3 regions of the Vreelandella halophytica genome follow, and region 2 is predicted to be linked to each of the others. Evidence: predicted binding sites of a transcription regulator. Region 2 holds the regulator's gene; each other region holds the start of a gene.

Region 1 (10,139 bases), 710 kb from region 2:
ACGGTGTCGGCGGCAACGTCGAATACGTTCAGGCCAACGCCGAAACGCTGCCCTTCCCCGACAACCACTTCGACTGCATCACCATCGCTTTCGGGCTTCGCAACGTCACCGACAAGGACGCCGCACTGCGCTCCATGGCCCGCGTGCTCAAACCCGGCGGGCGCCTTTTGGTGCTGGAGTTCTCCAAGCCCGATAACGCGCTTTTGAGCAAAGCCTACGACGAATACTCGTTCCGCTTTTTGCCGCGCATCGGTGAGCTGGTGGCCAAGGATGGCGAGAGCTACCGCTACCTGGCGGAGTCGATCCGCATGCACCCGGACCAGAAAACCCTCAAGGCCATGATGGAAGACGCGGGGCTTGAGCGGGTGGAGTACACCAACCTGACCGGTGGAATCGTCGCGCTACATCGCGGCATCAAGCTATGACCCTCGATACCGCGAAATGCCACGCTATAAAGCAACGTGCTCTGATTCGACGAGCACTCGTTCAAAGAACGCTGAGGTGAGCATGCGATTGACCCCGCCCCTGTTACTGGCCGGATGTGAACGCACGCTAAACGCTCTGCTCGCCCGCGACCCGGCAGCCCCTGGCCGTCTCGAGGCGCTGGCGGGCAGCCGTTTGCTGATCAGGCTCGAAAAACCACACCTGACGCTTTTGCTTGCCTACCACGCCACCGGGGTCGACCTGCTGCCCGGCGACGATGTGCTCGAGGCAAGCGTCGATGCCACCGTCGAGCTGACCCCGGAAACCTTCTCCGAGTGGCTGAGCGGCGCCTCGATCGAGCGACTGATGTTCGATGGCAAGCTTGCCGTCCGCGGGCGTCTGGGGCTTTTGGAAGCGACCCGGGATCTGTTTTTCGACCTGGATCTCGACTGGGAAGGTGAGCTTGCCACCTGGATCGGCGCCACCCCCGCCCACTCATTTGCCGAAGGCATTCGCCGGCTGAGCCGCTTCGGGCTGCGCGCCCGGGACGAGTTTTTGCAGGATCTCTCCGAGTACGTGTTCGAAGAAGCCCGGATGCTGCCCGGGCGCCATCAGCGCGATGTGCTGCGCGACGCGCTCACCGAGCTCGACATGGCCACCGACCGCCTGGAGGCGCGCCTTGACCGCCTTACACGGCGCCTGAACGCGAGCATCGTTCAGGAGCCCTGCTCATGAGCCTGCGGCTTTTCAAAATCCTCTGGGTCATCGCGCGCCACCGCCTGGATACGCTGGTACCCAAGGAGCGCTTATCGCTTTGGCTGCGCGTTTTGATGTGGTTTTTGCCGCTACGCCTGGTGCCGGTCGGCAAGCGTTCCCGGGGCGAGCGCTTGCGCCTGGCGCTGGAATCTTTGGGGCCGATTTTCATCAAGTTCGGCCAGATGCTCTCGACCCGGCGCGATCTGCTGCCCGACGATATCTCTAACGAGCTCAGAAGGCTTCAAGACCAGGTGCCGCCCTTCCCCGGTGAGCTGGCCGTGGCCCGAGTGGAAAAAGAGCTCGAGATGTCGCTTGTCGAGGCGTTCGCCGAATTCGACCGCGTCCCGCTTGCCTCGGCGTCCATTGCCCAGGTCCACGCCGCCACGCTTCACACCGGCGAAGAGGTGGTGGTCAAGATCATCCGCCCCAGCATCGATGCGGTGATGCGCCAGGACATGGCGCTGATGTATCAGGTGGCCAAGCTTGTGGCGCGGGTGCCCGAGGCCAAGCGCCTGCGTCCGGTCGAGGTGATCCGCGACTACGAATCGACCCTGTTCGACGAGCTCGACCTTTACAAGGAGGCCGCCAACACCTCCCAGCTCAAGCGCAACTTCAAGGACTCGGCGCTTCTATTCGTCCCCACCATCTACTGGCCCTTCACCCGGCGCAACGTCATGGTGCAGGAGCGCATTCGCGGCGTGCCGGTGGCGGATATGGAAACGCTGATCAAAAACGGCGTCAATCTTAGAAAGCTCGCCGAGCGCGGCGTCGAGCTCTTTTTCACCCAGGTGTTTCGCGATAATTTCTTTCACGCCGACATGCACCCTGGCAATATTTTCGTCAACTGCGACAACCCGGAAGACCCGCAGTACATCGCCATCGACTGTGGGATCGTAGGAAGCCTGACCCGGGAAGACCAGGATTATCTCGCGCGCAACCTGCTGGCGTTTTTCCATCAGGATTATTACGAGGTAGCGGCGCTTCACATCGAGTCCGGCTGGGTCGGCGAGAATACCCGGGCCAACGAGTTCGCCGCCGCCATTCGTACCGTGTGCGAGCCGATTTTAGAAAAACCGCTCAAGGATATCTCCTTTGGCCAGGTGCTTTTGGGGCTTTTCCAGACCGCCCGGCGCTTCAACATGGAAGTCCAGCCGCAGCTGGTGCTGTTGCAGAAAACGCTTTTGAACATCGAGGGCCTGGGCCGCCAGCTCTACCCGGAGCTCGATCTTTGGAGCACCGCCAAGCCCTATTTAGAGCAGTGGATGAAAGAGCGCGCCGGGATCGGCGGGCTTTGGGAGTCGCTCAAACGCCAGGCGCCGGAGCTTTCCCACCAGTTGCCGGAGCTTCCCGTGCTCGCCCACCAGGCGCTTAGCCGCATGGAGCAGGAGCACCGCCAGCGCCACCTTCAAGCCAGCGCCATTACCCAGCTGGATGCCAAATTCACCCAGCAGAAAAAGCGCCACCACCGCCTGCGTATTGGCGTGGCGCTTCTCGCCATTGCGCTTGCCTGGCAGCCCTTGAGCGGATGGGCGCTGGCCCAACCCTGGCAGGTGCTGGCCGCCGCCGGTGCCGGGCTTTTACTGCTTTTATGGCAGTAAGCCAGGCGCGCCAGGCTACACTTGCGTCATACCGGATTGATTCGAGCAAAGCGCCCGCAGGATCTTTAATCAACGTCCAAGGATTTCGATGAGCACCGCCAACACCACGCCCGTTCTGGACCAGCTAGCAAAGGTGCTGGAGCAGCGCCGCCACGCCGCCCCGGAACACTCTTATGTCGCCGCCTTGCACGACAAGGGGCTCAACAAGATACTCGAAAAAGTAGGCGAGGAAGCCTTCGAGACCGTGCTGGCCGCCAAGGACGTCGAGGCTGGCGGTGACGAAGAGCGCCAAGCGGTTATCGCTGAAACCGCCGATCTGTGGTTTCATACGCTGGTGATGCTCTCGCACCTCGAGCTCGACCATCAACGCGTGCTCGACGAGCTCGCACGGCGCTTCGGGGTCTCCGGCCACGATGAAAAAGCGTCCCGATAGCGCTCAATCAGCGCTCTTTTCCCGCGTTTTACGCCCCGGCTTAATGAGGAAACGACTATGTTAGGTGGCATCAGTATCTGGCAGCTCTTGATTGTACTGGGCATTATCATCCTGATTTTTGGAACCAAAAAACTGCGCAACGTCGGCACCGACCTGGGCGGCGCGGTCAAGGGTTTCAAAAGCGCCATGAGCGAGGAGGAGAAAGAAAAATCCGCCGAGCGCGACGAAGCCGCCAAGGTGGCTCATGAAGAGCCGGGCAACACCTATGACGTGCAGGCCGAAGAGAAGCGTAAGGCCGAGGCCGAGAAGCGCTCTGAGGAGCGTCCCTAAGCCATGCTGGATATCGGCTTTCTTGAGCTCATGCTCATTGGCATCGTGGCCCTTTTGGTACTCGGCCCCGAGCGCCTGCCGAAGGCGGCGCGCACCACCGGTATGTGGATCGGCAAGATCAAGCGAACGGTATCCGGTATGCAGCGCGAAATCAGCGCGCAGCTCGAGGCCGAAGAGCTTCGCCAGAAAATCAGCGATCAGCAGAAAAAACTCGATAGCAGCCTGAAGCAGGCCAAGCGCGACGTCGAGAGCATCGCGAGTGCCCCAGCGGCGCCGTCTTCTTCCGGCGCCCCGGGAGATGACACGGACAAGCGCGTTGCCAAGGCCGCCGCGCGCCTGGACGATGCGCTGGAGGAAGTCCACGAGAGCCCCGAGCCCTCCTCCCAGGCGAGTACCGAGGAGTCCGCGCGTCCCGAATCCGATGAGCTGAAAAAGGATAGTAACCCGTCATGAGTAAGCCGGGCGATTCAAACCAGCCGCGCGAGGATCTAAGCCAGGCACCGCTAATCGAACACCTGATCGAGCTGCGCTCGCGGCTGGTCAAGGCGGTGGCGGTCGTGCTGGTGATGTTCCTGGCGCTTTACGCCTTTGCCAACGACATCTACACCTTCGTCGCCGAACCCTTGATCGCGCTGCTACCGGCGGGCTCACAAATGATCGCCACCGAAGTGGCTTCGCCCTTTCTGGCGCCTTTCAAGCTAACGCTGGTGGTCGCGGTATTTCTGGCGATTCCGTTCGTGCTACACCAGGCCTGGGCCTTCGTAGCTCCCGGGCTTTACGACAACGAGAAGGCCCTGGCGATCCCCATTCTGGTGTCGAGCATTGCGCTCTTCTACGCCGGGGCGGCGTTTGCCTACTACGTCGTGTTTCCCTTGCTGTTCGAGTTTTTCACCCAGACCGGGCCTGCGAACGTGGCGGTAATGACCGACATCAATCAGTATCTTAACTTCGTACTGAAGCTCTTTTTCGCCTTTGGCGTGGCGTTCGAGATTCCCATTGCGACGTTTTTGCTGATTCTCTCCGGCGCCACGACGGTCCAGAGCCTTTCGCAAAAGCGCCCCTACATTCTGCTGGGCTGCTTTGTCATCGGCATGGTGCTCACGCCACCGGACATCATCTCGCAAAGCCTGCTGGCCATTCCCATGTATCTGCTTTACGAGGTGGGTTTGCTGTTTGGCCGACTGGTGCGCAAACGCCGGCTCAAGGCCGAAGAGAACAGCGAAAGCGAATAAACCCTTTCTTGTAAGCCTAAAAAAACCTCTGCACCCGTGCAGAGGTTTTTTGTTGATTACTCGAGCATTTCGACGGCCCAAAGGACGCTATGGCTTGGCCTGATCCATCATTTCGTTGATGCGTTCGACCAGCTTGAAAATGCCGGTAGCGGCTTCGCTGATGCGCTTCGCCTGCATGTAGGCGGGGGTGGTCACCACCTGGTGCTCCAGGTCGACGACGATATCATCGACGTCGCAGCTTTTGTGCAGCCCGCCCATGGCGCTGATCGCCCCGGCAACGCTTGGGTCGCGCCCGATGGTGACCGAAATACCGTCGCCCCAAAGCCTGGACACCAGCACCGGGGCGATACACATAAGCCCGATCGGCTTGGCGTCCTCCTTGAACGCGCCAAGCGCGGTTTTCAGGCTCTCGAGCACGGCCATGGCGTCGCCCTGTTCGGCAAAGTCGGAAAGGTTTTTGGCCACGCCGAAGCCGCCAGGCACGATCACCGCGTCGAAATCATCGGCGTCGAGCTCGGTAATGGGCTGGATCTCGCCGCGCATCAGCCGCGCCGATTCCTTGAGCACGTTGCGCGTTTCGCCGTCCTGGGCCTCTTGGGTCAGGTGGTTGACGACGTGGTGCTGATCGATATCCGGTGCAAAGGCGCGGTACGCGATACCCAGCTGATCGAGACGCAACAGTGTCAGCGTGGTTTCATAAATCTCCGAGCCATCATAAGCGCCGCAGCCGGCCAGTATCACTGCTACTTTTTTGCTCATGCCCTAACTCTCCTGGTTGTTTTCGTAGTCTCGACAGCGAGCGACATACTAAAGCCGACACTCTAGTCACTCTTCACCGGCTCCACAAGACGGCTTTCGCCTTAGAATACGGCGCGGGTATTCGCGTCTGCCAAGCACCCGCTGGGCCCTGCGTAAAACCGCACCGCTAAAGCCTCGATAAAATTAAATTTAATTAACCTCATGCCAAGGCGACATAGAACTGTCATGTTTATCCTGCAAAATCGAGCCCAACACACTAAGATCCAGGTAGGCGCTTACAACGCGTGATGCCCAATCTGCGGGAGATGTATGGAGATGCAAACGTCGGACTCTACGCCGCTTCAAAGTATTGAAGCATCCAGCGGTGAAGGCGAGAGCTTGCCCCTTCGGATCAATCGTACCCCGACCGGCGTTCAAGCCAAAGGCGGAGACGGGCAAACCGACCTGGACGACCCGGAGCTCTACTTCAACCGCGAACTTTCGCACCTGCAGTTCAACATTCGCGTGCTGGAACAGGCGCTGGACGATGCCCACCCGTTATTGAACCGGCTGATGTTTTTGCTGATTTTCTCCTCCAACATGGACGAGTTTTTCGAGATTCGCGTGGCCGGGCTCAAACACCAGATTGCGTTGAACGACAACGCCACCTCCGCCGACGGCCGCTTGCCAAGGGCAGTGCTGAGCGAGATATCCGACACTGCCCACCGCCAGATTCGCCGCCAGTATCAGATCCTCAACAACACCTTGCTGCCGGCGCTCGAAGCTCAAGGACTACGCTTTCGCCGCCGCGATCAATGGAACGAGGCGCAGCAAGCCTGGGTGCGGGCGTATTTCGATCGTGAAATCATGCCGGTGATCAGCCCGATCGGCCTCGACCCCTCGCATCCGTTTCCCCGGCTGGTGAACAAGAGCCTCAACTTTATCGTCGCCCTCGAAGGCAAGGATGCGTTCGGCCGGGCCGGCGGCATGGCGATTCTGCCCGCCCCGCGCTCGCTGCCCAGACTGATCGCGCTGCCCAAGGAGCTCTGCGCCGAAGGCTTCTCCGAATACGTATTCCTCTCCTCGATGATTCACGCCCACGCCGAAGAGCTCTTTCCCGGCATGCGCGTGCTCGGCTGCTACCAGTTCCGGCTGACCCGCAACGCGGATTTGAGCGTCGACCCGGAAGAGGTGTCGGATTTGGCCTCGGCGCTACGCGGCGAACTTTTGGCGCGCCGCTACGGCAGCGGCGTTCGCCTGGAGGTGGCCAACAACTGCCCCGACGACTTGACCGATTTTCTGCTGCGCCAGTTCGATCTAACGCCCGACGATCTCTACCGGGTAGAAGGGCCGGTCAACCTGACCCGCATGATGGCCGTGCTCGACGATGTCGACCGCCCGGAGCTGATGTACCGGCCCTTCATCCCAAGCGTACCCAAGGCGCTCAAGGAAGGGAGTTTGTTCAACGCGATCAGCCAGCAGGATATTCTGCTGCACCACCCCTTCCAGGCGTTTTCGCCCATCGAGGATTGGCTACGCGAGGCGGCACGGGACCCGGACGTACTGGCGATCAAGCAGACGCTTTACCGCACCGGGGCGGACTCGTCGATCGTCAGCGCCCTGGTGGACGCGGCAAGCCAGGGCAAGGAAGTCACCGTCGTGATCGAGCTGCGCGCGCGTTTCGACGAGGCCGATAACCTGCAGCTGGCCTCGCGCCTGCAGGAGGCCGGCGCCATCGTGATCTACGGCATCATGGCCTATAAAACTCACGCCAAGATGATCCATATCGTGCGCCGCGAGAAGGGCGAGCTCAAACACTACGCCCACCTGGGCACCGGCAACTATCACGCCAAAACCGCCAAGCTCTATACCGACTACAGCCTCTTGACCGCCAATCAGGCGTTGTGCGCCGACGTACATCGGGTGTTTCAGCAGCTCTCCGGCATGGGGCAGACGCGCAAGATCGATACCCTTCTCCACGCCCCCTTTACGCTACATCAGCGTTTGATCGAAATGATCGAGCGTGAGGCGCAGTTTGCCGCCAAGGGCAAACGCGGCCACATCATCATCAAGTGCAACTCGCTCACCGAATCCAAACTGATCAAGGCGCTCTACCGCGCCTCCCAGGCCGGCGTGGAGTGCGACTTGATCATCCGCGGCATGTGCTGTTTGAAACCAGGGGTCAAGGGTGTCTCGGAGAACATTCGCGTGCGCTCGATCATCGGGCGCTTTCTGGAGCACACCCGGGTCTTCTACTTTCATAACAACGACAAGCCCGAAACCTGGTGCTCGAGCGCCGACTTCATGCCGCGCAACATGTTCCACCGGGTGGAAACCTGCTTTCTCCTCAAGGACAAAAAGCTCGCCAACCGGGTACGCAAGGACATGGAAACCTACCTGGTGGATAACTGCCAGAGCTGGCTTTTGGAAAGCGACGGCAGCTACCGCCTCCAGGGCCCGGGCACCAGTGACGCCATCAGCGCCCAGGAAACGCTGTTGTACGCCTACGCCTCGAAAAGCTAGCCTCTTGCCTCTCCTTCGACGCCGCGCCGCTCTTCCAGGCGCAGTGTCGGCGCAAATATGAGACACTGCGACGATAGAATCTCGAATACCGGGGTTCTCGCTTTAAACACGTTCACTGTCTTTTATAACCGCGAACCGAACCGTCAATGCTTGAACTACGTCATCTGCGTACGCTGGCCGCTCTGCGCGAAACCGGCTCGCTGGTCGAGGCCGCCGAGCGCGTTCACCTGACCCAGTCGGCGCTTTCCCATCAGTTGAAAGATCTGGAAAGCCGCGTGGCGGGCCCGCTCTTCGTGCGTAAAACGCGCCCGGTGGAGTTCACCCGGGCCGGGCTTCGCCTGTTGGCGCTGGCCGACGAGCTACTGCCGGCGGTGCGTCGCGCCGAGCGCGACCTGGCCAGGCTTTCGGGTACCGAGCAGGGCCGCTTGCACATGGCCATCGAATGCCACAGCTGCTTTCAGTGGCTGATGCCCACGGTGGATTACTTTCGCGATCACTGGCCGGAAGTCGAGATCGATATCCCGAGCGGTCATCACTTCGACCCGCTGCCGGCCCTTGCCCGCGAGCAGCTCGACCTGGTCATCACCGCCGACCCGCAGCCCATCGAAGGCATTCACTACGCGCCGCTGTTTCGCTACGAGGGGCTTTTGGCCGTGGCCCGCCAGCACCCTTTCGCGCAGAAAGGCTTTGTCAGCCCCTTAGAGCTCGCCGAACAGACGCTGATCACCTACCCGGTGGAGCAGTCGCGGTTGGATGTGTTCACCCAGTTTTTGACGCCAGCCCAGGTACGCCCGAAGGAGATTCGCACCGCGGAGCTCACCATCATGATGATGCAGCTGGTGGCCAGCGGCCGGGGCGTTTGCGCGCTGCCCAACTGGGCGCTGACCGAATATCTGGAGCGCGACTACGTAAGCGCGGTGAAACTGGGCGAGGCGGGAATTTGGGGCACGCTCTATGCAGCGATTCGCGATGAGACGCGCCACACCCCCTGGATGCAGGATTTTTTGCGCACCGCACGGGAAACGTCCTTTGCGGTGCTCAGCGGCGTCAAGCCGGCGGGTGGCGGCGAGGAATCAATAGCGTAAAGCGCGCCCCGCCAAGGCCCGGGCTTTCATCGATGGTGACGCTGCCGCCGTGGCCGGTCATGACCTTGTGCACGATGGAAAGCCCCAGACCGTAGCCGCCGGAGCTTCGCGCCCGGCTGTCGTCCAGCCTGGCAAAGGGCTTGAAGATATCGCCGCGCGCCTCCAGCGGCACGCCCGGGCCGTCGTCTTCGACATCGATACGTACCAGGTGTGGCTCGTCGCAAAGACGAATGCTGACCTGAGTGCGCCCGTAACGGCAGGCGTTACTGACCAGGTTTTGCAGCGCACGTTGCAGATAGCGCGGCTCGGCCAGAAGCTCGATCTCCTCGTGCTCTGTCTCGAGCTTGAGACTGAGTGTTTTGTGCAGCGGCGTGAGCGCGTCGATGACCCGGTTGGCCATGGCGCAGCACTCCACCGGCACCATCTCAAGTGGGTCACCGTGGCTTGGCCCGCCCCCCAGACGCGCGTAGGTCAAAATCTCGTCGACCAGATCGTCGAGCTCGGCGATGTCGGCGTCGATCCCCTGCAACTGGCGGCGGATCGACGGCTCCTCGGTCATATCCTCGACCATTTGCACGGCAAAGCGTATCCGCGCCACCGGCGTACGTAGCTCGTGAGAGACCGCGCGAATCATCTCCTGCTGGCCTTTTAAAAGCGTTTGCACCTGACTTGCCATGGCGTTGAAGGCCATACCGAGCCGGCCCAGAAAATCGCCGCTTTCTACTTTCACTCGGGTTTCCAGCCGGCCGCTTGCGATACGCGTGGCGGCGAGTTCCAAACGCGCCATGCGCGCTTCGATACTGCGCATGATGAGGTAGATGATGAGACTCAGCACCACCATGACGCCGATGAGAAGCGGTAAATGCAGGCTCAGCGGTAGCGTATCCCGCCGGGTAATGGGGCCGGCTTTCAGCCACTGCTCGCTGCCGGGTATTTGATAAATAAACGTAAGGGAGAGCTGCTCGGTCACCAGCCGTGTCACGACCTCGCCGCGGGCCAGCTGCTGGCGCTGGGCCGGGGT
Region 2 (10,139 bases):
TATGGGCGCTGGCGATCTGCGCCTCTAGCGTGGCCAGGTTGTCCGCCAGCGCATTGAGTGGGTGAATCAGGTTGCGCCACTCCGGGCGTCCGCGGTCGCGCAGGTTGTCGATCGAGGCGCGCAGATCCCTTAGCGCCTGCTCGCTTTGCTCATGGCTAAACGGCCGGTTCAATAGCAGCGATTTGGCCAGCTGGCGGCACGCCCGGCCCTGCTGGTCGAGAAGACGCTGGCAGCGAAACAGCACGTCGTGGTGGAAAAACGCCTCGGTCAGCGCGCCGTAGGGGTAGTGGGTGGAGCTTGCTCGCTCGTGGATATCCTGGGCCACGAAATAGATGCGCAGGTAACGATTGAGTTTACGGCTACCGCGTTGGCCCTCCAGCCGGCGAAAGATCATCTCCTTGGCCTGGTTCAGCGCGGCGACCACCTGGCCGTTTTGGTGCGCCAGCGCCACTCGGCGCGCCTCGACATCCACCCCGCGCACCGGCTCAAAAAGCGCCGACTTGAGAATCAAAAACTCGCCCAGTGTTTTGTAGACCCGCGCCATGCTCTGCTTGAGCGGCTGGCGGGAAAAAAGCGCGCACCAGATGACCGAAATGACCCCGTACCAGGCCGCCCCCGCCAGCAGCAGAAGCTGGCGCGAGGCCACGTCCGCATCCACGCCGCCGTGCTGCTCGATATTGATCATCGAATAGATCGATAGAATCAGCGTGCCCGAGGCGATCGTCGCGTAGCGCTGGCCGATGGCGCCGAGCATGATCAGCGTAAACGCCGACACCCCCAGGCCCAGCGCGAACAGCCACGGCCAGGGAAACAGCCACTGGACGATAAAAGAGGCCAGCGCAAAACATAACAGCGTGACCACCAGCGCCTGCAGGCGGCCCTGCCAGCTATCGTCGGTTTCCGAGAGCGCGCAGGCGATAATGCCCAAAAACAGCGGAATCACCAGCGCCACGTCGGCCTGCAGCACGCTAAAAAGCAGCGCCCCGCTAAAGGCGATAAACACGCGCAGGCTGTAGGCGAACTTGTCCAGGGTCCAAAGGCGGCGCAGGATCGGCATGGCGTCTCTTCGTTTGATTTATTAGACGTTAGTATAACAATGGCGGCGCATGGGTTGCTATGGCGCACCTATCAAGCGGTTACTTTAGGATATTTCACCGATGCATTGGCCAACGCGACATAAAGCCGTTGCCTTGGACTTTTATTCGGATACACATGTAAGGAAAGGTGCTGGTATAGCGGGGTAAAGGGCGTTTGGCCTGGGACGAGGGTGGCAATCATCAGGCACATCCAAAAAGGTGCAAACCGGCGCGTAATGGATGTATTGGCGGCTATTCGAAGAGGCGCTCAGCAACGCGTAAGCTTGAACGTGGCGATCAGCTTGCAGCAGACTAAAACAGCCCGCCCCCTTGGCAGGGGCGGGCTGTTAGCCGTTACAAATACTTCAAAAGCTTCTGCAGCTTGTTCATATCGCTGGAGTCGCCGACCAGGCGTACGTCGCCGTTCATCATGCCGTGCAGAAAGGCTTGCTGGGTCGGTTTTTTGAGTATTTTCAGCGCGGCGTCCTGGTCGCGAAAACGTAGTTCGAGGTCCAGGTCGATGGGCAGGCCTTTACCGGTGTCGATGCCGTTAGGCGTCATTCGGTAGTGGCGGGCAGTGCCGAGGTCTTCCGTGGCAATGCCCCAGTCCAGACTGCGCATACGCTCAAGCTGTTCTTTGAAACGCGGCTTACGCCGCAGTGCTCGCTTGAGCATCAAGCCAAGTAGCCACAGCGTTAGCCGGAGTTTCATTAGGAAACGGCGTCCTTGAGCGCTTTACCGGGCTTGAACGCCACGTTTTTGCTGGCCGGAATCTTCAGCGGCTCGCCGGTTTGCGGGTTTTTACCGGTACGGGCGGCGCGTTCGCGCACGGTGAAGGTACCGAAACCGATCAGGGCCACGTCTTCACCCTTGGCCACGCTATTGGTGATTTCATCAAGAATGACGTTCAGCACTTGGCCCGCTTTGTCTTTGGAAAGATCAGCGTTTTCAGCAATGGCAGCGGCGAGTTCAGGTTTGCGCATAAAAGGGGTCTCCCTGATAGAAAAAGTAAGCGTAACGCTTATGAGTGTTATTGAAAACAAACGAGTGTTTTAACTTTATGGCCTGATCACCAATCGGTCGTGGATCAGCCTAGCAGCGCAGGCACCGCTCTGGAAAGCTCCACTTTCCTTTTGACGCAACTGCCTGTCAACGCAAACCCGACTAATTGACCATCTTTATCTTCGCCAAGGGCGGCGAGCGCATCGCCTTCGCCCTCGATACGCCACTGCGCGACGGGCGCAGGCGGGGAGTAGGCCACCACGGGCAGCAGCGGCGTTTTCACTACCACCGGCCAGGCGCCAAAGCTTACTGGGGTTGGGGTGCCGGCCAGGGTGGCCGCCAACGCCTTCACACTGGCTTGAAGGGGCTGTACGTACATGGCATTGACGCCGTCGACACAGGCGGCATCGCCCAGCGCGTAGATCGCAGCGTTCGAGGTTTGCAGGTAGCGGTCCACCTGGATACCGCTTGGCGACACGTCAAGCCCCGCCTGGCGAGCAAGCGCTGTGCGCGGGGTCAGACCGGTGGCCATTAGCACGGCATCCACGCGGCAGGTTTCGGCGTTATCGAGGGTGAGCATCAGATCGTCGTGTTCATCCGCTGCGATAGCGCTTACCGTGCGGCCCAGCGCCAGGGCAATGCCGCCCGCTTCGAATGCGCTGCCCAGCGCCTCGCCAAGCGGCGCGGGTAGAAGGCGCGGTAGCGGCGTGGCTTCCGGGGCGATTAGCGTGACCTGGTGACCCGCGGCGTGCAGATCGTTGGCGAATTCGCAGCCGACCAGTCCTGCGCCAATGACCGCCACCCGGGCACTGCGCGAAGCCAGTGCTTCATGCAAGCCCCGGTAGTCGTCCAGGTCGTTCACGCTGAAAAAGCGCCCGGTCAACGTGTCGGGCACGTCAAGGGCCAGGCGTGGGCTGGCGCCGGTGGCCAGCACGAGCTTTTCGAAAGCAAGCTGCTCGCCGTTGGCAAGCGTCAGGCGCCGGCTATCGACGTCGAGCGCGGTGACATGGGTATGGGGGCGCAGCGTGGCGTCGAGCTCGCGGGCCACCTCGTCGGCGCTTTGCCTGGCGAGTGCCTCGGGCGCCAGGCGTTTGCCAAAGCCCGTGGAGAGCAGTGGCTTGCTGTACTCATCGCCGCTGTCGAAACTTACCAGGGTGATCGAGCGGGTGTCACCTTGGCGCCGCAATGCCCGGGCCAGACCGACACCGGCCATGCCGGTGCCCAGGATGATCAAATCTACCGGCTTTTCGGTTTGAGATAAAGAGTGGGTCATGCCATCACCCAGTGTTGGAACCATGATGTTTTCAATGACGGTCTTTAAATGAACGGTCTTCAAGAAAATGTCGTTGAGAAAAGTGCGTTAGAACGTCATGTTACACTAGCTTCAACGACTTGACCGCCCAGGAGGCCGCGTGGCTTCACCCCTTTTGCACCCTACCCCCTACGCGCGCTGGCAACCCGTGAACGCGCTGCGCCCGGCCATGAGCGCCGCCTGGTGGCAGTGGGTGGCCTCGACCGATTCCCTGACCCAGCGGCTGGTCTCGGCAGGCCAGCCCAACCCCTTTCGCGTGCAGCTTTTGCGCCAAACGGTGGGGGTGCCCACCCGCGACGAAGCGCTGGCACTGGGCCTGGCGCCGCGCCGTCTGGCCTGGCTTCGTGAAGTGGCCCTGTGCGTGGATGACGCCCCTTGGGTTGTGGCGCGTTCGGTGGCGCCTCTCGAGCAGCTTCAGGGGCAACACCTAAAGCGCCTTGGCGAACGTTCACTGGGGAGCTGGCTGTTTCGCCAGCCGGATCTTGTACGCGGGCCCCTCTTTGCCACCCGCCAGCGGCCAGCGTTTGCCCGCCGCTTGTGTCCTCCTGGGGCGGCCGGGGTGTGGGCGCGGCGTTCGGTCTTTTATCACGCCGGCCTGGCGCTATTGGTCCAGGAGGCCTTTTTATCCACGATGGCGGATGATCTTGGCATGGCTTCGCGCTAGGCTAGACGCGCGTTTTGTCTTTGAGAGGTAAGCATGGATCGTTCACTGCTGCGCCCTACCGGGTGGTCTCGGGCGGCGGATTTCATCACCCTGATGCGCCTGGACCGGCCCATCGGCACCTGGCTTTTGATGTGGCCGACCCTTTGGGCGCTGTGGGTGGCCGGCGAAGGCGTGCCGGGGCGTGGCGTGCTGCTGATCTTTATCGCCGGGGTCTACACCATGCGCGCGGCGGGCTGCGTGGTGAACGACTACGCCGACCGCCACTTCGATGGCCACGTCAAACGCACTAAAAACCGGCCGCTGGCGACCGGGCGTATCAGCGAGACCGAAGCCAAACTGCTGTTCATCTTGCTGGTCGCCGCCTCCTTCGTGCTGGTCCTGCTGACCAACTGGTTTACCGTGGCCCTCTCGTTGGGCGGTGTGGCGCTGGCGTTTATCTACCCCTTCATGAAGCGCTATACCCATTTCCCGCAAGTGGTACTGGGCGCCGCGTTCTCCTGGGCGATCCCCATGGCGTTCGGCGCGGTGCTGGGCTACGTGCCTTTCGAGGCGTGGGTCCTGTTTTTGGCCAACGTACTGTGGACCGTTGCCTACGATACCCAATACGCCATGGTGGATCGCGACGATGACCTGAAGATCGGCATCAAGTCGACCGCCGTGCTATTTGGCGAGGCCGACCGGTTGATCATCGGGCTGCTGCAGGCGGCCACGCTTGCGCTGCTGGCGCTGGTGGGCTGGCGTGTAGGGCTTGGCGGATTCTTCTGGCTGGGCCTTGTGGCCATGGCGGTGACCTTCGTGCATCAGCAGCGCTTGATCGTTGGCCGCGAGCGCGACGCGTGCTTTCAGGCGTTTTTGAACAACCACTGGTCGGGTCTTCTGGTATTTGCCGGGCTGGCCTTGAGCTGGTGGCCGGTGACAGGCTAATGTCGGGGATGTCATAAAACTGTCACCCGCCCATGGTGTGATTGTCACCGATATGTCATCGAACCACTTTCGTTTGGACACCGTGAGGCCCGCCAATGACCGCCAAGACCGTTTTGATCGTCGATGATGAGGCGCCCATTCGCGAGATGATCGCGGTGGCGCTGGAAATGGCGGACTATCGCGTGCTCGAAGCGGACAATGCCCAGGACGCCCACGCCCTGGTCGTGGACCATCAGCCGGACCTTCTGCTGCTTGACTGGATGATGCCGGGCACCAGCGGGATCGAGCTTGCAAGGCGGCTGAAGCGCGAAGAGGCGACCGCCGAAATCCCGATCATCATGCTGACCGCCAAGGGCGAAGAAGATAACAAGATCCAGGGGCTCGAAGCGGGGGCAGACGACTACATCACCAAGCCGTTTTCGCCTCGCGAACTGGTGGCGCGTTTGAAAGCGGTGCTGCGCCGAACGACGCCACGCGGCGTGGAAGACCCCATCGAAATCAACGGTTTGATGCTCGATCCGGTAAGCCATCGGGTCAGCGCTCACGGCAAGGCATTGGATATGGGGCCCACCGAATATCGCTTACTGCAGTTTTTCATGACCCATCAGGAGCGCGCCTACACCCGTAGCCAACTGTTGGATCAGGTATGGGGCGGCAACGTCTACGTCGAAGAGCGCACCGTGGACGTGCATATCCGCCGTCTGCGCAAGGCGCTGGGCGATGCCCATCAGAACCTGATTCAAACGGTGCGCGGCACCGGGTACCGCTTCTCCGCCCGGGTGTAGCGCGTGCGTTTGTGGAGCCGAGAGCTTTGGCGTATCGCGGGTCTGGCCACCCTCGGCGTCGTCCTGGGTTGGCTGTTTGGCTCGCCGGGGCTGGGGCTGTCAGCGGGTTTGGGGGCGTGTCTTTTTTATCATCTGCGCCAACTGCGTACTCTGCATCAGTGGCTGACCTTCACGCCCAACGAAGAGCCCCCCGCGGCCAAGGGCCTTTGGGGTGTGCTGCTGGACCGACTCTACCGCTACCAGAAAAGCCAGCGGATCACGCAAAGCCGACTAAGAGCCACGCTTGCGCGTATTCAGGAATCTTCTGAGGCGATGCGCGACAGCGTGGTCATGCTCGACCGCCACGGCGATCTCGAATGGTGGAACAGCGCCGCCCACCAGATGCTGGGACTGCAAACCGCCCACGACCGTGGCCAGCACATTACCAATTTGCTGCGCGATCCCGCCTTCGTGCGCTACTTTTCCGCGCGCCAGTACAGTGAGCCATTAACGCTTACCTCGCCGATCGACGAGCGGCGTATTCTCGAGTATCAAATCACGCTCTACGGCGATGACGAGCGTCTGGTAATGGCGCGCGATATTACCCGGCTGCACCGCCTGGAGCAGATGCGCCGTGACTTCGTGGCCAACGTGTCCCACGAGTTACGCACGCCGCTTACCGTGCTTTCGGGTTACCTGGAAACCTACAGCGATTTAAAAGACGAGCTGCCGCCCCGGTTGGGGCGCAGTATCGGCCAAATGCAGGCGCAAACCCTGCGTATGCAGAACCTGGTCAATGACTTGCTACTGCTTTCCCGATTGGAAATCGACCAGGGCGGCAAGGATCATCAGCCGTTGGCGCTGGCGCCGCTTTTACAAAGCATTCACCAGGATGCCAACGCTCTTTCCCAGCAGCAGCACACCGAGCCCCAGCGTATCGAGCTTGTGATCGAAAGCGACGCGCGGCTGATCGGAAGCGAGCAGGAGCTTCGAAGCGCCGTTTCCAACCTGATGTTCAACGCCGTGCGTTACGCCCCCGGGGGGAGCGAGATCACGCTGCGCTACGCCCCCCTTCCCGACGGCGGCGTCTGTATCGAAGTGGAGGATAATGGGCACGGTATCGACCCGGTCCATATTCCCCGCCTGACCGAGCGCTTCTACCGCGTGGATAAAGGCCGCAGTACCGCCACCGGTGGTACTGGGCTCGGGCTTGCCATCGTGAAACACGTCCTGCTGCGCCACGACGGAAAGCTTCAAATCGACTCTCACCCTCAGCAGGGGGCGCGTTTTCGCTGCGTCTTTCCCGTCTCGCGAATTGCTCAGACCTAGGTATATGAGACCAAAGTTGTACAGTGTGTCAAAATGGCATACAAGATTGGGTCACAAATTGTCTATGTGTCATTATTAGCCACTTTTTAGTGATGCAAACGCCGTTGTCCAGCTTTCTGTATAAGACTTGTAATATTTTAAGTTCTTGTTTTTAAAGTAATATTAATTTTTATGCCATGTTTGGCACAGCCTCTGCAAAGCTTTTGGTAAGAAAGACAGCTGCTTCAAAGTAGTCGACCGAAAGGTACTCTTTCTTACTTTAAGCGGTAACCACAGCGATTCAGGAGGTGGAATATGATGTCCAAGGAGCTACTCAAGAAAGCTGGTATTCTAGGTATTTCGTTTGGCCTATTGGCAAGCCCGATGGCGTTTGCAGATACCACCGATCACTCGTCGATCGAGGAAAACCAGGACAGCATGGTCGAGCAGGATCCGGCGCACGAGTCATCCGGTGTCAATATGAACACCAATGACAACCCGGATTACACTCAGGAAGAGCTCGAAACCGACCATCACACCCAAGGCCCCAACGATGAAACCATCGGTGAGCCAGACTCAATGGGTACTGCAACCGAAGAGGGTGCAGAAACTTCTCCGGAAGGCGTAGTTGAGAAAAACTCTGATTCATAAGTAACATTTTGTTGCATTTTCTGTACAAAGCGTTACGCTTAGGGAGTGAGCATTTATAAGGGACAGGATGTCCCACTGCATGGATGCTCCAAACGATTCAAGGATTGAATCAAGCGACGATCAACAACGTTAGTCAGGGTTAGATTCCAAGGTTGGAGCCCCTCAAAAGGATAGGAAGCTTTCGTTACGCATCGCAATCGCTAAGCATAAATGAAGACCCCGCCTCGTAGCGGGGTCTAGTTTTTATGGGTATAACGTTTTTTTGCTATAAACCTTTTGATCACTATAAAGGTTTACGCCTCGGCTACCTCGCGTACCCCACCTTTGAAAAGCCTGCCAGCTCAGACTCGATCATGAGTCAACTGCTTGATATCCCGGTAATGGGCGTCCCACATCAGCACCGCTCCGGCCACGGCCCCTGGTAGCAAGAAAAGGTTGGCAAGCGGTATCCAGGTAATCAGCGTGACAAGCCCCCCGTAGCTCATGCTCGGCCACCAGCGCGCGGCCAGGCGTTGGCGCATGTCTTTAAAGCTCACCTTGTTGTTATCCATGGGGTAGTCCAGGTAGGTGATGGCCATTACCCAGGCGGAAAAAAGCGCCCAGAGTAGCGGGGCCACTAAATTGAGCCCGGGTATCCAACTTAAAACGAATAGAAGGGCGGCGCGGGGCAGAATATAGCGCAGCTTGACCAGCTCGCGGCCCAGCGCGTCCAGGGCCGTTTTCGCCAGGCCCCGGTCGTCCAGCGGCTCGACACCGGTGGCGCTGCGCTCTATGTGGGCGGCCAAAAAGCCGTAAAAAGGAGCGGCGATTAGATGCGTCACCAGCGTGAAGGTAAAAAATATCGCCACCAGCAGGCTCAAGACGAACAGCGGCCAGATCAGCCAGGAGAGCCAGTCAAGCCAGGCCGGTATACTCGCCATGGCATGGTCCAGCCAGCCGGAAAAGCGCCGAGCGGTGAAGCTTGCAAGACTGATGTAGACGATCAGATTGATCAGGATGGGAAGAAATATATAGCGCCGTAGTCCTTTTCGGTAGACCAGGCGGATGCCCTGGCTCAGGGCGGAGACCGCAGTTAGCATCGAGGATCCTTATAAATACGCCCGGGTGGAATGCCTGGGCGTATTGCAGGCTCAACGCTTTAAAAGGTCAAGGCTTTTTTAGCATCTGCTCATCGAGGCTGTCCGGCGCGGTGTGGCGAATATCGAGCCCCTTCACCAGGTAGACCACGTACTCGGCCAGGTTGTTGGCGTGATCGCCCACGCGTTCGAGCGCTCGCAGCACCCACATGATGCTCAGCACCGAGCTGATCGAGCGCGAATCTTCCATCATGAAGGTCATCAGCGAGCGCATGGCGCTGCCGTATTCATCGTCCACGGATTCGTCTTCGCGCACGACCTGCATGGCAAGTTCGGTATCGAAGCGGGCAAAGGCGGTGAGCGCGTCGCGCAACATCTTGCGAACGTGCTCGCTGATATGGCGCACCTCGACGAGGCCACGAATACCGCTGCTGTTGTCGGATAGCATCAGGGCGTTACGCGCGATCTTGCTGGCTTCGTCGCCGATGCGCTCCAAATCCGACGTAGCGCGAATCACCGCCAGAACCAGGCGCAAATCCGAGGCGGCGGGCTGGCGCCGGGCGAGTACGCGAGTGCACTCCTCGTCGATCTTCAGCTGCATGTCGTTGACCTGGCGGTCGTTGTCGCGCACTTCTTCGGCCAAGTGGCTGTCGTTTTCCATTAGCGCGTGTACGGCGTTTTGTACCTGCTTTTCTACCAGCCCACCCATCGCCATCAGACGGGTTTTCAGCTCTTCCAGTTCCTGATTGAACTGGCGCGAAATATGCTGGCTATGGGTATCGCTTGTAATATCCATCGAGCACTCCTGCGGGGATCGGCGCCGGGCTATGTGACCCGGCCGGTGATGTAGTTTTCGGTCCGCTGCTGTTTCGGGTTGGTAAAGACCTGGTCGGTCGGGCCGTATTCGACGAGCTCGCCGTCATTCAAAAAGGCGGTGTAATCGGATACTCGCGCGGCCTGCTGCATGTTGTGCGTCACCAGCACCAGGGTCAGCTCGTTTTTAAGATTGCGAATCAACTCCTCGATTTTGAGCGTGGAGATCGGATCCAGCGCCGAGGCCGGCTCGTCGAGCAGCAGTACGTCGGGCCTGACCGCCAAGGTGCGCGCGATCACCAGCCGCTGCTGTTGGCCGCCGGATAAAAGCCACGCCGAGCGGTGCAGGCGATCCTTCACCTCGTCCCAAAGCGCGGCGGATCTAAGCGCCCACTCGATGATGTCGTCGCGCTTGCGCTTGGGCAGGCGCCGTTCCAGGCGCAGGCCAAAGGCTACGTTTTCGTAGATCGACATCGGGAAGGGGTTGGGGGTTTGAAACACCATGCCCACACGACGGCGAAGCTCGCTCACATTGATGTCCGCCTCGAA
Region 3 (10,139 bases), 350 kb from region 2:
TAATGGCGCTCGCCACCTTGTAGAGCGCGCCGACCAGCTTGCCCGGTAGTGCCTCCAACAGCCGGTAGCTCGCCTCGCCGGTGGCCTGAGCATTACCTGCATCGACCAAGGTTTGCCACTGCTTGCCCAGCTGATTGAGCGGGCCCTTGAGCGCGGCCGGGGCACTTTTTTTGGCGCGGTTGAAACGCTTTTGCGAGATCTCGGCGCTGTACATGCCGCGGGCGCGCTCGACCAGGTTGTGTGCCTCGTCTATCAGCAGACCCACCCGCGCCTCTGTCGCGATGGCCTGGCCGTGGAGCAGCGCGTGAGCGTCGAACCAGTGGTTCACATCCCCCACCGCGACATCCGCCCAGCGGGCCATTTCCTGGCCCAGATAATAAGGGCAAACGTCGTGTTCCAGCGCCACCTCCCTGAGCCCGGCGCGATCCAAAAAGCCGCGCTCGACGCAGGCCTGGCGCGCCCCGGGCAGGCGGTCGTAAAACCCGGCGGCCAGCGGGCAGGCCTCCCCGTGGCAGGCGCGGTCCGGATACTCGCAGGCCTTGCTACGCGCGGTGAGCTCCACCACACGAAGCGGCGCGGCGCTGGAGGCGGTCAGCGTGGTCAGCGCCTCCAGGGCCAGCCGCCGCCCCGGGGTTTTCATGGTCAAAAAGGCCACGCGGTCAAGTTGCTTGCGGGGCATGGCGGCCAGCATGGGAAACAGCGTCGCCAGGGTCTTGCCGATACCGGTGGGTGCCTGGGCGAGCAGGCAGCGCTCGGTACTGACCGCCTTGAAGACGTTCTCGGCCAGCTCGCGCTGGCCGGGGCGAAAGCGCGCGTGGGGGAAGGTGAGCTTGCCAAGGGCGCTATCCCGCGCCGCGCGGTGCGTCGTTTCTTGCTTCGCCCAGCTCAAAAAACGCCGGCACTGCGCGGCAAAAAACGCCTGGAGCTCATCAATACTCGCCTCGACCGTCAGGCGGGTTTCGCGCTGGCTGGCTATCTCGAAGTAGACCAGCGCCAGCGTCACGTTTTCAAAGCCGCGCTCGGCGCACAAAAGCGCGCCGTACACCTTCACCTGGGCCCAGTGGAGGGCGCGCTGGTTGTCCGCCATGCGCGAAAGATCGCCCCGGTGGGTCTTCACCTCTTCAAGGCAGTGGGTGTCCGGGTCATAGCCATCCGCCCGGCCCGATACCTTTAGGCCTTCGAAGGTAGCGGATAGCGGCAGCTCCGCGACGTAGCGCTCGCCTCGACGGCTGGCCACCAGGGTGTGCCCGGCAATGCCTTCCTGGGCGCTGGGCGCGGGGGTAAAGCGGTAGTCGAGATCGCCTTGGCGGGCGGTAAATTCGCATAGCGCGCGCACCGCGATCCGGTACTCGCTCACGCGCCGACCTGCCAACGCACGTAGCACACCTCGACGGGCATCTGGTGGCGCTCGAAGCAGTCGAGCCAGCGGCGCTGATTGTCCTGCAGCCGGTCGCCGGGGCCTTTTACTTCGATCATGCGATAGCGCGGGCCCGCCTCATCCTCGGGAAAGAACTGAATCAGGTCGGGAAAGCCCGCCCGGTTGTGTTTTAAATCCCCCAGCAGCCGCTCGAACAGCACGCGTAGATGGGCGGCGGGAATGCAGAGAAGCGCGGTGTCCAGTAGCGCCTCGCTCAAGACCGGCCAGTGCACGAAAGCGCAGGCAACGCCGTACCTGGCGGCGAAGGTCTCGCGGATGGTGTCGGCGTAGCGCCCATCCTCGAGCTGGGCCAGGCAGGCGTGGATCTCCTGCGCGCGCTGCTCGGCGAAGTCCTCCCGGTAGAGATCCGCCGGCCCGCTTTGGAAGGGATGAAAAAACGCCCCCGGTCGCGGGGCGAAAATCGCCGGCCACAGCAACAGCCCGAAAAGCCCGGTGATCAGGCAATTTTCCACGTAGTAAACCGGCGCTTCGGGGGTGGCCAGGTGCTCGGCCACGGCGCGCTCGACCGGCTGCGGCCCCAAAAGTGTGAGTACTCGTTCGGGCACGTTTGCCGCGCGGCTACGCGGCGCCGGTGGCCCGCCCAGGCGCCGTTCGAGGCGCGGCACCAGCCGCTGAAGCGCCTGACGTTCGCTTTCAATGGGGGCGTCCATCAGTGCCTCGCGGGCCATTTCCAGCGCACGGCGGTGGCGGCCAAGGCGCTCGAGCAGGCGCAGCGCGCGAATGCGGGCGTCGCTACTCGTGGCCGCGTGGTATAGCGTCAGGGCAAGCTCACCGTCACCGCCGCGTTCGGCTTCGCGCCCCATGCTCACCAGCAGCCGGTCCCGCCTTCCGGCGAGCCAACGGTTATCGCCGGAAGGCGGAAGCGCCTCATAAAGCGCCGCGGGCGGCTCGCCCTCGGCCAGCCGCTCGCGCAGGCGGTGAAGCGCCAGGTAGGTGGTGACCTCGCCTCGGTGGCCAAACGCCCGGGCGTTTGGGGAAAGCGCCACCGGCTCGAAGCGCTGCAGGCCAAGCTCGGTCAGCACGAACTCCGCCCAATCCTGGCGCAGGTTGCCAAAAAACATCAGCCGTAGCCGGTCGCAGGTGGCCATGACGTTGAGGCGCACGATTCGATCCGGCGCCTGTGGCCACCAGGCCTTTAACGGCTGTACGGCCTCGAGCGACGGCACCAGGGTTTCCAACAGGGTTTTCTTGGAGGGCGAGGCGCCAAGCCCGGCGGCGCGCAGGGCGTCGGCCAGGGCCTGTTTGAGCTCGTTCAAACGCAGGTGGTGGAAAAGCTCGGCGCTGGTCAGACGCGGCGCCGGCTCGACCAGGCCCGCCTCAAACAGCGGCATGAGCGCCTGGTCGGTGTCGCCGATCTCGGCGTAGGTGAGCTTCCCGGTTCTAAACAGCTCGCCCTTGCGCATCACCATGCGCGCCAGCAGCGCCTGGGAGGGCTTTGGCAGCGCGTCGAACGCCGCCAGAAAGGTGGTTTCCTCTTCGCCCAGCAGATCTCGGTGGCGCTCGGCCACCCAAGCGAGTACGTAACGAAAATTCGTCAGGTAGTAGAAGGGATCATCGAGGGAGGCCGTGGCCGGACCAGAGAGGGCACTGTTCATTCATCCATTGTAACAGCGCGGCAGCGGCTTCGATAACCCGCCGCTCACCCGACCTTGTGCTGCAAAAGCGCCTCGAGGGATTCGGGTAGGGCTTCTTCCCCGCCGCTTTGTGCCGGCGCCGGCGCCTCGGCTTTCGGCGTTTTACCGCTGACCAGCACGTACCACTCGGTTTCGGTCAGGTAATGCTGGCACCAGCGGCTCAGGCTGTCGGCGATCATGTCGCTTGCGCCCTGTTCGCCGCGAAAGGATTGGGCCAGGCAAAGCAGGTCCTGGCGGGCGGTACGCGCGCGCGCCGTGCCGCCGTGCACCCGGGAGAGCGGGCAGCGCCGGTCGAAAGCGGCGTTGACCAAGGCATTTAGCCAACGCTCCACTTCGTGTGCCTGAATACCGCCATACACTGCCACGCTTTTACTCCTTGCCCTTTGCGGGTTCGCCCACTCAAACCGGGGACACAACCCATTCTGGCTGCAAAGGGCGCTAGACTGCCCGAATTAGCGCGCGCTGTCACCTGCCGCGCGGCGGGGTTCTTCAAATCCCTGCAGTACGCTTACCACATTACGACCGATATCGTCCACCGCGTAGCCGCCTTCCATCAAAAAAACGCAGGGCAGCCGCACCTGCGTCAGTCGGGCAGCTCGCAGGGCCAGCGTGCTGCCCAGCGGCGTTTATCGCCCGGCGTTTGCTGCTTTAGCCGGTACTCGGCACGGCTGGCTTCGCTGCGGTCGGCGAAGGGCTGGGCACCAAGCAGCGCCAGGGGCGGGTTGGCGCGGGTGTAGCGCGCGCCCTTGCCTGCGCAGTGCGCCTGGTAGCGTTTGGCCAGGTCGTTGGTGATGCCGGCGTAGGTGCCACGCCGGCATTCGAGCAGGTAAAGGTACCAAGGCGCCTGAAGGGGCTCGTTATCGGCGGGGGGGGCGCTTGAAGTGCTAGCCACCGCAGCATGCCTTGAGCTTACGCCCGCTTCCACACGGGCAGCGCTCGTTGCGCCCGGGTTTTAATTTATCCAAGCGCGGCTCGCCATCCAGGTACCACCAGCGCCCGTCTTCCAACACGAAGCGCGAGACCTCCTCCAAAACGTGCCAGCCGCCTTCCTGAAAAAAGGCCTTGAAATGGACGGTTGCACGCCCGTCCTCGGGTGCGGGGGCGTGTTCGATCACCAGCCGCTTCCAGCGCGTGGCCGGGTCCGGGGCCAAGGGCTCGGGCCGGGTACTGGGGTGCCAGGTGGCTTTCAGGTAATCGACCAGGTCGAGGGCAAAGGCGCTGTAGCGCGAGCGCATCAACGCCTCGGGCGTGGGGGCGATGGCGCCCTGATGATAAGCGCCGCAGCACGCCTTGTACGCCGCGGTGCTATCGCAGGGGCAACTTGTAAGCAGGCTCGAGGTCATAACGGTGGCCCTATTAACGCACGTGCGCGGGGCCATTTTCCTGTATCGGTGACGGTTTATGCGGGTATAGTAGCAGAGTCACATTACCAAAAAAGACGGAGTACGAAACACGACCAAACCATCTTTCCAGACGCATCGGAGGTTCTCATGAAGGTATACAGACCGGAGTGGCAGTGCACGTTTAGCGTAAACGAAGGCGCAGTAGAATCAGCCCATTGGAAAGAGCGCATCGCCTGGCGATTGCGTCGGTTTGCCGACCGCCTTCAAGGCGGTGGCCGTACGATCAAGATCGATTGCCATGTTTCACCTTTTGTGAGCCGCGCCGAGGTCGACACCTGCCTGGCCAAGGGCTTTGAAGTCACCCAGGGCCTGATCACCCAGCTGGCTCACCAGCAAGCCTGTGAAGACGTCATGCGCGACGCCAAGGCCGAGCTTTATGAGGAGCACCCGCTCCCCGAAAAGTTGCCCGGCCTGTAAGCACGGCTCGGCTTGTCAAAAAACACCCGCCCAGGCGGGTGTTTTTGTTCCGCTTACTCACCGAATGCCTGGCCCGCGAGCGCTACCTGCTCGACGATGCCGGTGTAAAGCTCACGTTGGGATACCATTTGTGAATGAGCGTCGCTGAGCACGACGTCCAGAGTTTCCTGCTCGCCGGGCTCGCGCATGTCTTCGAGGGTCAGCAGATTGCCCGTGCCCAGGAAGGTGCTGACGGGAAGGTCGAAGACCAGCAGCTCTGCGTGATGCTCGAGCGCAAACGCCGACGCGGTGGATGCCTCGGAGTGGGCGACACTTTCGACGATAGCGTTCGCTTCCAACGCAACATAGCGTTCCAACTGCTGCTGCACGTTGTTACGGTGTTCGCGTAGCCGATTGCGCTCGAAGGTTTCCCGCGCTCGCTCGCTTTCCGCTCTGCCGAGCTGCTGCTGGATTCTGCCGATCCGGCGCTCGGTATTGCCAAGCTCGCGTGCCAGCTGACGGTGATCGCCGTTGCGGTTTTCAGCGCGAATCAAATCTGCCGAGCGTTCTTCCTTTGCCTCGCGAAGCTGCTGATTAAGCGTATCGTCCTCGCTTTGCACGCCGTACGGGCGCCCGCGCAGCTCAGAAAGCTCGCGGTACTCGTCAAACAAGGCGGCATACTGCTCGTTGATGGGCGCGGGGTGCAGCGTTTCATCCGGCAGCCAGAGCCGATAGCAGGTATCTTCCTCTGCCAGGCGGTCCACCGTTACGTCGTCGGTGGAGGCGGGGCAGCTATCGGTGTTCGTCCTGCCGCCATAGGAAAATACCCGGCTGCGCTCGGGGTCGAGCGTTCTGACCGCCAGATCGTTTTCCAGAATATAGTCATTCCAGCCTTCGACCACCGCCCGCTCCATCTCGGCCTGACGCTCGACCGTCTCCTCGATGCGCGCTTCCAATTCCGCTATTTTTTGATCCGCGGGCGCCAGCGCCTCGTCAAACGCCGCCTGGGTCTCTTCGAGCTTTGCAAGCTCGCTTTGCTCGGTTTCCAGTTCGGCTTCCAGCGGCGCCGTACTTTCTTCAAGATGCGCACGCCAAACCGCGTCCTGGTTTTCGCGCTGCTGCTGGAACGATTCCGTCGCTTCCCAGAGCTCTTGCGCATCGTCAGGAAATTCAACGTCGGGTAGCTCGTCGCCGGGCGAGGCCAGCCATGCGGTCAAAGCGCTATTGAATTGCTGTAACTCGGTGGCTTCACCGATGGCTTGTTCATCGAAGTAGTACACCCGCGCCTGCCGAGTCTGATCGAACATGGAGGGGTCGAGCCCGCCCTCGGCGGAAATTTCTGCCTGATCCGGGTAGTCGCTCCCACAGCCCGCCAGTAGCAGCACCGCGGCAGCCCCTGCCCATAGATTGAATTTCCCGCTCACCGCCATCTCCTCAATTAACCAAGCTTATCGGCAAAATAGTCTATCGCTATTTCACATTATCCTAATGATACTGGACATGACGCAACACTTTATCGCGACACCTTCTTCGCGACACTGGGAACCGATTAGCTATCCTGGCCGACGCCCAAGCGGGCGCTAGGAAAATGGCGACTCGAGCGCTTTGCCCATCCGGGTCATGAAATCCAGGCACGCTGCGAGCTCGCTTTTGTCGATGTACTCGTCGGGCTGGTGGGCCTGGGCGATGCTGCCCGGCCCCAGGATGATGGTTTGCAGGCCCAGGCCCTGGAACTGGCCGGCTTCCGTGGCGTAGGCCACGGCGTGGTTGCAGCACTGCCCCGGCAAGTGTTCCTTGGCCAGGCGCAGCACCGCGTCGTTGTCGCGATCGGCCAGGCCCGGCACCGTGACGTTGAGCGCCTCGGTGGCGATGTCGACGGTTTTCCCCCGGGCCTGCAGCTCGGCCTTGAGCGTTTCACCAAACGATGTGACGCGAGCGAAGACGTCCTCGAAGGTGTCCGTGGGCAGGTGGCGGATCTCCCACTCGAACTGGCACTCCCGGGCGGTGATGTTGATCGCCGTGCCGCCCCGGATGCGGCCTACGTGCAGGCTGGTGTGGGGCACGTTGAACGCCTCATCCACACGCCCTTCTTCCACCAGGGCGGCCATGGTGTCCTCGATGAAGGTGACCAAACGCGCGGCCACGTGAATGGCCGAGGTGCCCTGGTTGACCTGGCTGCTGTGCGCCTCGACCCCGGTGACCGTAGTGCGCAGGTTGGTCGCGCCCTTTTGCGCCACCACCGGCTGCATGCTGGTGGGCTCACCGACGATCACGTGCGCGGTGGTCGAGTAGTGATCGAAAAAGCGCTCGATCAGCGCCGGCGCGCCGACACATCCGACTTCCTCATCATAAGAAAAGCCAAAATAGATGGGCTGCTGCAAAGGCGCCTGGGTCCACTTGGCCACCATGGCCAGCGCGCAGGCGATGAAGCCTTTCATGTCGCAGGTGCCGCGACCAAACAGGCGGTCGTCGTCGCCTTCGACCAGCGTAAAAGGGTCCGTCGACCAGGGCTGGCCTTCGACCGGGACCACGTCGGTGTGGCCGGAGAGCATCACCCCGCCCGGGGCGTCCGGGCCGATGCGCGCGATCAAATTCGCCTTGGTGCCGCAAGGGCTCATTACCCGCTCCGAGGTAACGCCGTATTCGGCGAGATACCCTTCGACGAATTCGATCAGCGCCAGGTTGGAGCCGCGGGAAGTGGTATCGAAAGCAACCAGTTGGCTGAGTAGCGCTTGTGCATCGGTCATGGCGTGGCCCTTGATTGACGTCTTTTCATTACCCTATCACCGCCGGGGGCGCACCGCCTACGGCCAAAGTTGCATGAGCAAACCGGGGGCTGCGCGTAGCGTTCATCAAAATGTCATGTACACTCACTAATGTTCAGTGCAACCAAAAAAAACGCCCTAAACGTACTGTGCCACCCGGCCGATCCCAGGCCCTAAAGGAGCTTTTATGTCTCGTTTCACGTTACGTGCCCTCTCTGTAGGCATCGCGGCGGCTACCTTGAGCGTTTCCGCCCAGGCCGCCACCGAGATCACCTGGTGGCACTCCATGGGCGGGGAGCTGGGCGAGCGCCTGAGCGCGCTGGCCGAGGACTTCAACGCCTCCCAGGACGAATACCGGGTGAATCCTTCGTATCGTGGCGAGTACGAAGAGACGATGGTCAACACCATCGCCGCCTTCCGCGCCGGCCAGCAGCCGCACATCGTCCAGATCTACGAAGTCGGCACCGGCACCATGATGGCCGCCCGGGGCGCGATCTACCCGGTCTTCGAGCTGATGGAAGAGCACGGCAGTGACTTCGATCCGGACGACTACCTGCCCGTGGTGACCGGCTACTACACCGACACCGACGGCAACATGCTCTCCATGCCGTTCAATTCCTCCACGCCGATTCTCTACTACAACAAGGACGCCTTCGAAGCGGCCGGCCTCGACCCGGAAACCCCGCCGACCACCTGGCAGGAAATGGGCGAGATAGGCCAACAGATCGTCGATGAAGGCGCGGCGTCCTGTGGCTTTACCATGGCCTACGCGGCGAACTGGGTGGGGCTTGAAAACTTCTCGGCGCTGCACGATCTGCCGATCGGCACTCTGGAGAACGGCTTCGGCGGCCTTGAAACCGAGTTCACCTTTAATGGCGAAGAGCAGGCGCGCTTCTGGGATCAGATCAAGGAGTGGTCGGATAGCGGTGTGTATAGCTACGGCGGCCCGGCCAACGGCCCGGACGCCGCGCCCGCGTTCTACTCCAGCGACTGCGCGATGTACATGAACTCCTCGGCATCGCGGGCGGACGTGCTGGCCAACTCGGACTTCGAAGTGGGCTTTGGCATGCTGCCTGTTTATGACGACGTGGACGGCGCGCCGCAGAACTCGATCATCGGTGGCGCCACGCTTTGGGTCCTTTCCGGCCACGAAGACGACGAGTACACCGGCGTTGCGGAGTTTCTGGAGTACCTGTCACTGCCCGAAGTCCAGGCCGAGTGGCACCAGGGCACGGGGTATCTGCCGATCACCACCGAGGCGTTCGAGCTGACTCAAGAGCAGGGCTACTACGACGAGAACCCGGGCGCGGATATCGCCATCGAGCAGATCAACCTCAACGAACCCACCGAGAACTCCAAGGGCCTGCGCTTTGGCAACTACACCCAGGTACGTATGGTGCTGGACGAAGAGTTCCAGGCGGTGCTGGCGGGTAACAAGAGCGGCCAGGAAGCGCTGGATGACGCGGTAGAACGCGGCAACCAGATCCTGCGCGACTTCGAAGCCGCCAATAACTAATTTAGCGGCACCACTCGAACCCCGGCTTCTATAAGCCGGGGTTTGTTGTGAGGGCCCACCCATACGCCCGACGACGCGGACCTATGGGTGGGCTTTCTCCGGGCCGGGTTCAACAGGACGCCTCATGCAGACCAAACGCTCCACCTATCAAAGCCGGTGGCTTCCCTTCTTTTTGTTAGCGCCGCAGTTGGCGATCACCCTGGTGTTCTTCATCTGGCCGGCGACCCAAGCGGTGAAGTCGAGCTTCGAGCGCACCGACGCCTTCGGCTTCAACACCACCTTCGTGGGCCTTGCCAACTACGCCCGGGTGCTGGCCGACCCCAGCTACTTGAACGCTTTGGGGCGCACGGCGATTTTCGCCGTCTCGGTTACCGCGCTTTCCATGGGCACCGCGCTTTTACTGGCCGTGTGCGTCAATCGGGTGCTGAAAAGCGCCCGGTTCTACACCACGCTGCTGGTCTGGCCCTACGCCGTGGCGCCGGTAGTTGCCGGGGTGCTGTGGTGGTTTCTGTTCAACCCGACTATCGGCCTTCTGCCCCACTTGCTCGACTGGTTCGGTATCAACTGGAACCACCGGGTCTCGGGTAGCCAGGCGATGATCCTGATCACCATCGCCGCCGCCTGGAAGCAGATCTCCTACAACTTTCTGTTCTTTCTGGCCGGGCTTCAGTCGGTGCCCCATTCATTGATCGAGGCCGCGGCCATCGACGGCGCCACGCCGTTCAAACGCTTCTGGACCATCGTCTTCCCGCTTTTATCACCGACCACCTTCTTCTTGCTGATCATCAACATCAACTACGTGATGTTCGAGACCTTCGGGGTGATCGACGCCACCACCGGCGGCGGGCCGGGCCAGGCGACGATGACGCTGGTCTACAAGGTCTACACCGACGGTGTGGCCGGGCTCAACATCGGTTCGTCCTCCGCCCAGTCGGTCATGTTGATGGGCATCGTGATCGTGCTGACGTTCATCCAGTTCCGCTACGT

The links. Region 2 encodes PhoB, which activates phosphate uptake and scavenging genes when phosphate is short. Its sites were predicted from a motif close to TGTCATANNNNTGTCANA; they were not measured.
Region 1: a site for PhoB is predicted at 5,742-5,759, ahead of ppk1 (polyphosphate kinase 1). Genes of this name have one in related genera too.
Region 3: a site for PhoB is predicted at 7,719-7,736, ahead of ugpB (sn-glycerol-3-phosphate ABC transporter substrate-binding protein UgpB). Genes of this name have one in related genera too.

Annotation. Positions count from the first base shown of each region.
Region 1 is NZ_OZ309107.1:609,400-619,538, reverse strand. It holds gene ubiE (bifunctional demethylmenaquinone methyltransferase/2-methoxy-6-polyprenyl-1,4-benzoquinol methylase UbiE) at 1-425, shown strand, start outside; gene ACWHXT_RS02945 (ubiquinone biosynthesis accessory factor UbiJ) at 508-1,158, shown strand; gene ubiB (ubiquinone biosynthesis regulatory protein kinase UbiB) at 1,155-2,777, shown strand; gene ACWHXT_RS02935 (phosphoribosyl-ATP diphosphatase) at 2,866-3,210, shown strand; gene tatA (Sec-independent protein translocase subunit TatA) at 3,268-3,540, shown strand; gene tatB (Sec-independent protein translocase protein TatB) at 3,544-3,993, shown strand; gene tatC (twin-arginine translocase subunit TatC) at 3,990-4,772, shown strand; gene elbB (isoprenoid biosynthesis glyoxalase ElbB) at 4,860-5,531, opposite strand; gene ppk1 (polyphosphate kinase 1) at 5,841-8,033, shown strand; gene ACWHXT_RS02905 (LysR family transcriptional regulator) at 8,180-9,118, shown strand; gene ACWHXT_RS02900 (ATP-binding protein) at 9,081-10,139, opposite strand, start outside.
Region 2 is NZ_OZ309107.1:3,762,321-3,772,459, reverse strand. It holds gene yccS (YccS family putative transporter) at 1-1,057, opposite strand, end outside; gene ACWHXT_RS17470 (hypothetical protein) at 1,431-1,787, opposite strand; gene ACWHXT_RS17465 (HU family DNA-binding protein) at 1,787-2,059, opposite strand; gene ACWHXT_RS17460 (FAD-dependent oxidoreductase) at 2,164-3,351, opposite strand; gene ACWHXT_RS17455 (chorismate--pyruvate lyase family protein) at 3,491-4,054, shown strand; gene ubiA (4-hydroxybenzoate octaprenyltransferase) at 4,088-4,978, shown strand; gene phoB (phosphate regulon transcriptional regulator PhoB) at 5,074-5,763, shown strand; gene phoR (phosphate regulon sensor histidine kinase PhoR) at 5,767-7,071, shown strand; gene ACWHXT_RS17435 (hypothetical protein) at 7,366-7,701, shown strand; gene cysZ (sulfate transporter CysZ) at 8,043-8,780, opposite strand; gene phoU (phosphate signaling complex protein PhoU) at 8,848-9,573, opposite strand; gene pstB (phosphate ABC transporter ATP-binding protein PstB) at 9,603-10,139, opposite strand, start outside.
Region 3 is NZ_OZ309107.1:249,800-259,938, reverse strand. It holds gene ACWHXT_RS01275 (ATP-dependent DNA helicase) at 1-1,357, opposite strand, end outside; gene ACWHXT_RS01270 (VRR-NUC domain-containing protein) at 1,354-3,033, opposite strand; gene ACWHXT_RS01265 (hypothetical protein) at 3,078-3,437, opposite strand; gene ACWHXT_RS01260 (GIY-YIG nuclease family protein) at 3,656-3,964, opposite strand; gene ACWHXT_RS01255 (YchJ family protein) at 3,957-4,415, opposite strand; gene ACWHXT_RS01250 (hypothetical protein) at 4,563-4,892, shown strand; gene ACWHXT_RS01245 (hypothetical protein) at 4,946-6,295, opposite strand; gene argE (acetylornithine deacetylase) at 6,452-7,618, opposite strand; gene ugpB (sn-glycerol-3-phosphate ABC transporter substrate-binding protein UgpB) at 7,824-9,152, shown strand; gene ugpA (sn-glycerol-3-phosphate ABC transporter permease UgpA) at 9,277-10,139, shown strand, end outside.